DNA from 2 places in the Sporosarcina soli genome. Region 2 is predicted to be linked to the other one. Evidence: riboswitches for the same ligand, from Rfam matches in the RefSeq annotation. Region 2 holds a riboswitch; the other holds the start of a gene.
The links. A riboswitch is a leader RNA that binds a small molecule or an ion and turns the genes downstream of it on or off. The one in region 2 is predicted to bind S-adenosylmethionine.

Region 1 (4,196 bases), on a different contig from region 2:
AAGTTTCCAAAGACACTTTTCCACCTGTATAGCCAAAACGCTTTGGAACGACACCAAACATAATCGATGTATCCAATACGTGATCATATAGGGAGAAATCTCCTACGGGCACTAAGTCGATGCCTAATTTCCGCTGTTTTGCCAAGCTATCTAAACGGAGTTCTTCTGTCGTTGCGAGCAGCTCAGCCTCCGAAATATCACCATTCCAAAAACGCTCCAACGCTCTTTTCCATTCACGTTTCCCACCAATTCTTGGATAACCAATCGTCGAACTTTGTACATTTACCATGTAAATAATCCCCTTTGTCTACTTAGTATTTTTTCATTTCATCCATGTACAGCACTTTCTGTTCGAATCACCCCCTTTACTGCGGGCACTTTTTCCTTGATATACTTCGTTAATGCAACCGTCATATCGTAACGCATGAAAGGCGTGATCAAGTAAATACCGTGGAAATGCTCCAGCGCCACATCGATCAGCTCTTTCGCAATCGCCAACCCTTCGATCGTAGACTGTTCCCGATTACCGGCGGTGGCCGCCATTCTTGCACGAACCTGATCTGTCAATTTGATGCCCGGCACTTCATTATGCAAAAATTCGGCATTTTGAGGTGAGGTTAGGGGCATAATTCCGATATACATTGGTGCTCCTATATGTTTAGTCGCCTTATACACCTCTTCAATTCTTTCAGGGCTAAAAATCGGCTGGGTAATGAAATAATCAGCTCCTGACGCCAGTTTCTTCTCCAATCTCGGAATAGCCCTTTCCAGATGACGGATATTCGGATTAAAAGCGGACGCCACCGTAAAAGAAGTTTTCTCTCTCAACGACTTCCCGGACAATGAAATGCCTTCGTTAAACTGCTTGATCAGTTGAATCAATTCAAACGAGGTAACATCGAAAACAGAAGTCGCTCCCGGAAAATCGCCCACTTTTGTCGGGTCTCCTGTAATGGCCAACAATTCAGTGATGCCCAATGTATGAAGCCCCATCAAATGCGATTGCAAACCGATCAGATTCCGGTCCCGGCAAGCGATATGGACAAGCGGAGTGACCCCAGTCTTTTGCTGAACGAGCGAAGCCATGGACGTATTGCAAATCCGTGGCGATGCCAATGAATTATCTGCCAATGTAATGGCATCGACCCCTGCATCTTGCAAGGCATGTGCCCCTTCGAAGAACTTTTGCGTATCCAAATGTTTCGGTGCATCCAATTCAACGATTATCGAGTGCCTTTCCCTTACCGTCTCCAACAGCGACGGGGCTTGTGGACCTTTTACTTTGGATGCTGTCACTTTAGGCTTTTTCACTTTGATGACCTTTTCACGGATCGGGTCCCGATTGATCAACCCTTTTGTCAGTGCTTGGATATGCTCAGGTGTCGTTCCGCAACAACCGCCGATCAGATGGACCCCTTGTTCCCGAAAACTGGCCGCATAATTTTCAAAATAGGCCGGTTCATTTTCGTAAAACAATTTGCCATCCCGGTATTCAGGGAAGCTGGCGTTGGGATAGACCGCCAATAAGGCACGCTTTGGAAGCGGCACAGTTTCCAATGATTTCAACATATGGTAAGGCCCCAAATGACAGTTGATACCAACCAGATCCGCTCCCAAATCTTCCAACTGCTGCAAAGCATCCTCCAGCTCTATTCCATTTTGCAAAATACCGGCCTCATGCATGGAGACGTTTGTTACGATTGGAATATCCGTCGCTTCCCGAGCGATTTTCAAGACGGTCTTCAATTCCTCGAAATCATAATACGTTTCCAGTAGAAGACCATCCACCTCCTCTAAGAGCAAGCAATACAGTTGCTCCCGGAAACTACGTTTAATTTCCTCTTCCGTTCCGATTGTCGTTTGAGTTCCGTGGATGCCACCAATCGTGCCAAGGATGTATGTCCCCTTCCGAGCGGCTCTCTTGGCAATTTGGAACGCGGCCTGATTGATTTTCTTTACATGGTCTTCCAAACCATATCTGGCCAGTTTGATATAATTCGCTCCATACGTATTGGTTTGAATCACATCCGCCCCCGCCTCGATATAGGCCTCATGAATATGTTGCACTTGTTCAGGTTGCGTCAAGTTCAACTCCTCAAAACAGCGGTCCACGCCCGTCGTATAGAGCAATGTCCCCATCGCTCCATCTCCTATCAAAACACGGTCCTTCAACGTATCTAATAAACTCAACGGCTTCACATTCCCCTCTCCCACTTTGGTTTTTACTTTCATATAAATCAATCACGTCTCAGCGTAATTGCTCCGGATTTTGAATTGTGAATCGAACAGCGAAGGGTTCGATTTGCCGTATTTCTACGTTCTTTGCAGAAATTAAGGCACTAGCCATCGCCACAATTGACTCCTTTCAAAATCCGTGACATCCACCGGAGGCTTGATTTGAATCAGCAGGGAGTCCAAACTCCCTGCTGATTCAAATCAAAAAAGAATCCGCCCCTCTATACATAAAGGAGCAGACTCTTCATATGAACAAGTCTTTTCCTCATCTATCAAGTCGTTTAAAGGACTTGCTGGAATTAGCACCGTACCAAAATGGTGGTTGCTGAGGCGTCATCGGGCCAGTCCCTAAACCTCTCTAGATAAGAAAAACTATTTAGTTTTATTTGCTTATTTCGTTATTAACGATAATATACGCTAATCAGAAAAAATGCAACCTTTTTTCAAAAAGATCTTTGATTTTCCGAAAATAAATTAGCAACTAACACTCTAAACACATGAAAATAGACCAAGCAAAAACAAGGTAGTGTGCATAGTATAAAGTAAATTGTTCTTCCAATTCTTTTAGAACGGAGGTGATGAATTTGAAAGCTTCCTATGGTATTTGGATCGGCTGGTTAGCCATTATTTTTGCTGTCGTCGGATTTTTTTACGCCCCGTTTTGGCTGGGAGGCATCGCGCTCGTCTTAGGTATTATTGGTCTCTTCTCCCCACAAAAAGGTTTAGCATGGACCGCGGTTATCCTTGCTATAATCGCCTTACTCATACCGATGGTTCCTTAGCCAACCGAACAGTGCAGAGTTCGGTTTGTATAATTACCGCGCCCTCTGCGGAAATTATACATTAATTCCAAGAAAAACTTATATAGATAAAGGTATTTCAATTTGTATAAAAAACCGTGGACGGAATACTCCATACACGGTTTTTTGAGTTCTATGAATCTAGATTCTGCTTATAAATCTTCCACAACTATATACGTCATATTCATCGGTCCATGAACGCCGACGACAAGAATCATTTCAATATCGGCCGAATTGCTTGGCCCCGTTATAAAGTTGATGCAGGAAGCCAAGTATTCGCCGTTAGCCGTTTTTTCCCGAATGATTCGCGCTGCTTGGGTCATGCGTGGAACGATCGTACTTTTTGGAATGATGATGATCGATTTCAACGGTAAAAAACTGACGGTTCTCCCTTTGTCTTTACTGCTGAATAGAACCGCTGTGCCCGATTCCGCTAATGTGATGTCACTGATGGTGATTCCAACATTCGCCCGCTCGACAAGCTCAATATTTTCTTTCCCTTTAGCGGTTTCCCATTCATGAACGGGGATTTGTTCAGCTGGTAACGTATCCTTCAGTAGCGGAGTGAGCCCAAATTGTTCAAAACGGGCATCCTTCCAGGTAACAACAGGGCCTCCTCCATAGGCTACAATCGTTTGATGCAAGTCGGACGCTAGTTGTTCTTTGGTTGTCACAACAAAATCCGTATTGATCACTTGGCATTGTTTTGCCAACACGTCTACTAACTCATCGGGACTAGCCCCTTGTAAAACTTTGTCCTGAGGTTGGTGACGCCACTTTGGTCTGATAATATCGGTCGCGACTTTCTCTCTGCCAAGCTGTTTGGCTATTTTAGTGAGAAAGGCTTCCCTCCCTTGAATGTTCCCAGTCAAGATTCATCGTCTCCTTTCGAACGTTCCTTGTACCAATCACGGAACCGTTCTTTGTGAGGTGCTGGGAATTCCCGGATTTCGGTCCATGCTTTTAACGGTCCGACACCTTTGGTAATTTTATCGCCAACTGTGAATGGATTCATAGCCGCAGGTGCGATTTTGGACCCCATTTTATAGAGCGCGGGAGATGCTGCGCCCAACCCGAACGCCTTCATCGCCAGCTTTTCCGAAATCGGTGCTTTTCCTTCTTTTTCAACAATCACTTGTCGGTGTTTATGCAACAGTTCGT
Region 2 (4,196 bases):
TAGGAGTTTGAAAATTAAAAATCGTGTAGCACATTTGAAATGTGCTACACGATTGAACGTTGATTAAGCGATTGGTCCGCCTTTAAGGACGATATCTTCTGAAACCGTACCAAATTTCTTGAAGTTTTCACGGAACAGGTCTGCCAATTCTTTCGCTTTTTGATCATAAGCCGTACCATCAGCCCATGCATTGCGTGGATTCAGCACTTCCGTTGGAACACCTTCGATAGATGTTGGCATTTGAAGTCCGAATACAGCATTCACTTCTGTTTCAACATCATTTAGTTGTCCTGCAAGTGCTGCACGTACCATAGCGCGCGTGTATTTTAGATCCATACGTTTACCGACGCCGTACTCGCCGCCAGTCCAGCCAGTATTGACAAGGAAGACTTGCGCGTTATGCTCATCGATTTTCTTGCCAAGCATTTCCGCGTATACTGTTGCATGGAGCGGTAAGAATGGTGAACCGAAGCAAGTTGAGAATGTAGCTTCCGGTGATGTGATGCCACGTTCAGTTCCAGCTAGTTTCGACGTGAAGCCGCTTAGGAAATGATACATTGCTTGCTCTTTCGTTAACTTGGAAATTGGAGGTAAGACGCCGAATGCATCTGCTGTCAAGAATACGATCGTTTTCGGATGTCCAGCAACAGATGGGTCAACGATGTTGTCGATCGCTTGGATCGGATACGCAGCGCGCGTATTTTCCGTCAATGTACCATCGTCGTAATCAGGAATGCGTGTTTCTGGATCGATGACGACGTTTTCCAAAACGGAACCGAATCGGATTGCACCGAAGATTTCAGGTTCTTTTTCTTGAGAGAGGTTGATGCATTTTGCATAGCAGCCACCTTCAATATTGAAAACACCATTATCAGACCAGCCATGCTCATCGTCCCCGATCAGTTTGCGGTTCGCATCTGCGGAAAGCGTCGTTTTCCCAGTTCCTGATAGACCGAAGAACAAAGCGACGTCACCATCTTCACCGACGTTTGCTGAGCAGTGCATCGGCATAATGTCTTTTTCAGGAAGCAAGTAGTTCATGATGGAGAAGATGGATTTCTTCATTTCACCTGCATACTCTGTTCCACCAATCAAGACGATCCGCTTTTCCATGGAAACGATGATGAATGTCTCGGAATCCGTTCCATCGATTGCAGGATCCGCTTTAAAGGACGGAGCTGAAACGATGGTGAATTGCGGGACATGCGTTTTCAATTCTTCTTCGTTCGGGCGGATGAATAACTGATGGACAAATAGATTATGCCATGCAAATTCATTGACGACCCGGATGGATAGACGTGAAGCGGGATCTGCACCTGCGAAACCATCGAAGACGAACAGTTCATCTCTCTCTTTTAAGTGGCGGATTACTTTCGTATATAAGGACTCGAAAATGTCGGCAGAGATGGGACGGTTCACTTTACCCCAATCAATTTTGTCTTTCGTGGTCTCTTCCTCGACGATATACTTATCTTTAGGAGAACGACCTGTATATTTACCGGTTTGAGCTGTGATTGCTCCATCCGCAGTTAGTTTTGCTTCACCGCGCGATGTCGCCTTTTCCACAAGCTGTGGTACTGAAAGCTGCATATGCACATTTTTACCAGACAGCAGTTCTTGAAGCTCATCGCCAATTCTCGCAGATATCATAATTTATTACCTTCCTTTACGTATAATCCCAATCTTCTTTGGGTAACATCACATTATGGAATTAGTATAACACATTTAACGGATTAGTCTATACTAATTCAAAGAACAATTACTTTGTACGCGAAAATTGAAAAAAGATTTGACATCAGTGACAATTTTCCGTAGGATGTATAGTTGAACGGATACTCTTATCCCGAGCTGGTGGAGGGGTCAGGCCCTATGAAGCCCGGCAACCTGCAATGACTTTTTTGTCAGCGCAAAGGTGCCAAACCTGTAGCAAGATATTTATCTGGATACAGATAAATATCCTGTATGATAAGAGTGAAAGGTGCATTTACAATCCTGCCTTTCCTCATGTGCTTTTTACGTGAGCGAAAGGCTTTTTATCTTCATTCAGCAGACTTCTACCTCCATAGAGGGTGAGATGGATGCTGTTTTGTTTACTATCTAGCGGGTATTCAAACGCCCGCTGAACGAAGATAAAGCCTCCGGCGGATGTCACAGATTTTGAAAGGAATTAATTGAGCTTTGCTCAATTCAAAATCTGGACGCAATTACGCCGAGGCGTAATTGATATAAAATCGCCCTTAATCCTCGTGTATAGAGCTCGAAATGGCTTGAAGTCCGTTCATCTTGGGGGCTTTACATGGGACATATGAGTACCGTATCAATCTCGTAGGATATAAGGAGGAACTGGAATGACAAACCGCCGACTGTTTACATCAGAATCGGTAACAGAAGGGCATCCGGACAAAATGTGTGACCAGATTTCGGACGCTATTTTGGATGCCATATTAGAAGAAGATCCCAATGCGCGTGTAGCGTGCGAAACGACAATTACAACTGGACTTGTCCTGATTGCAGGGGAAATCACGACGTCCACTTATGTCGATATCCCGAAAGTGGTTCGTGAAACTGTGAAAGGAATCGGCTATACACGTGCAAAATACGGATTTGATTGGGAAACATCTGCAGTGCTGACTGCAATCGATGAACAATCACCTGATATCGCTGCAGGGGTTGACGAGGCATTGGAGTCGCGTGAAGGCTCCATGACTGATGATGAGCTTGAAGCGATCGGAGCGGGTGACCAAGGGCTAATGTTCGGTTATGCTTGCAATGAAACACCTGAACTGATGCCATTACCGATCAGCTTATCCCATAAACTTTCTCGCCGCCTTGCACAAGTGCGGAAGGATGAAACAATTAACTACTTGCGTCCAGATGGAAAAACGCAAGTGACTGTGGAATATGATGAAAACAACGTGCCGGTACGGATCGATACAATTGTCATCTCTACACAACATCATCCGGAAATCACACTTGAACAAATTCAACGCGATATTAAGGAAGTTGTCATTAACCCGGTCGTACCGGCTGAGTTGATCGATGAAAACACGAAATACTTCATCAACCCGACAGGCCGCTTTGTCATCGGTGGACCTCAAGGGGATGCCGGTTTGACAGGTCGTAAGATCATTGTCGACACTTACGGTGGATATGCTCGCCATGGCGGCGGCGCATTCTCGGGGAAAGATCCAACAAAAGTGGACCGTTCCGCTTCATACGCGGCACGCTATGTTGCCAAAAACATCGTCGCTGCAGGACTTGCAGATCGTTGTGAAGTCCAACTTGCTTACGCGATCGGCGTTGCTCAACCGGTATCGATTTCAATTGATACTTTTGGGACAGGCATCGTAGCGGAAAGCAAGCTTGTGGAACTCGTTCGTGAACTGTTCGACCTTCGCCCAGCAGGCATCATCCAAATGCTCGACTTACGTCGTCCAATCTACAAAGCAACAGCAGCTTATGGACATTTCGGTCGCACGGATGTCGTTTTGCCATGGGAACAGACGGACAAAGCGGAAGCATTAAAAAAACTAGCTGGACAATAATATATGAAGCCGGAAGAGCAAATGTGCATCTTCCGGTTTTTTTTCTGTGAAAAAACCTAATAGGGGGGAGCCCCCCTCATTCATATCTCGTTCCTAGCGGGTGAAACAGATTTATGCATAAAAACGGAAGTCACCCCAATCAAAGGATGACTTCCTGTTTTACTTTCATCTAAAAAACAATTACCAACGCGCAGTTAACATTTTCCTTCTTGTATAAAATTCTATTCCATCCGTTCCGTTTGCATGTAAATCTCCGTAAAATGAATTTTTCCATCCAGAGAATGGGAAGAAGGCCATCGGGGCAGGTACCCCTAAATTCACCCCTAACATACCTACTTGGATATGTTCACGGAAGTAACGGACGTTGTGACCGCTTGCCGTAAACAAGCAAGCTCCATTGCCGAAATCGGATTTATTGGTCAACTCGATGGCCTCTTCAAGTGTTTCCACTCGAACGATTGAAAGGACAGGCGCAAAAATCTCTTCCTTCCAAATCCGCATATCTGTTGTGACATGATCAAAGATCGTAGGGCCTATAAAGTAGCCGTCAGCCGTCATGCATTCGTCTTGACGTCCATCCCGAAGGAGAACCGCACCTTCTTCTTGTCCGCTTGCGATATAATCAGCTGTTCGTGCCTTATGTTCTGGCCG

Region 1: it holds a riboswitch for S-adenosylmethionine, as region 2 does, so the genes downstream of both, ACFPRA_RS23325 (bifunctional homocysteine S-methyltransferase/methylenetetrahydrofolate reductase) here and metK (methionine adenosyltransferase) in region 2, are expected to answer to the same signal.

What each region holds. Positions count from the first base shown of each region.
Region 1 is NZ_JBHSNO010000018.1:42,857-47,052, forward strand. It holds gene metE (5-methyltetrahydropteroyltriglutamate--homocysteine S-methyltransferase) at 1-289, opposite strand, end outside; gene ACFPRA_RS23325 (bifunctional homocysteine S-methyltransferase/methylenetetrahydrofolate reductase) at 328-2,190, opposite strand; SAM riboswitch class I at 2,498-2,604, opposite strand; gene ACFPRA_RS23330 (hypothetical protein) at 2,820-3,017, shown strand; gene ACFPRA_RS23335 (LutC/YkgG family protein) at 3,188-3,907, opposite strand; gene ACFPRA_RS23340 (LutB/LldF family L-lactate oxidation iron-sulfur protein) at 3,904-4,196, opposite strand, start outside.
Region 2 is NZ_JBHSNO010000006.1:250,462-254,657, reverse strand. It holds gene ACFPRA_RS13440 (alpha/beta hydrolase family protein) at 1-3, shown strand, start outside; gene pckA (phosphoenolpyruvate carboxykinase (ATP)) at 64-1,650, opposite strand; SAM riboswitch class I at 1,836-1,972, shown strand; gene metK (methionine adenosyltransferase) at 2,349-3,545, shown strand; gene ACFPRA_RS13425 (CoA-acylating methylmalonate-semialdehyde dehydrogenase) at 3,726-4,196, opposite strand, start outside.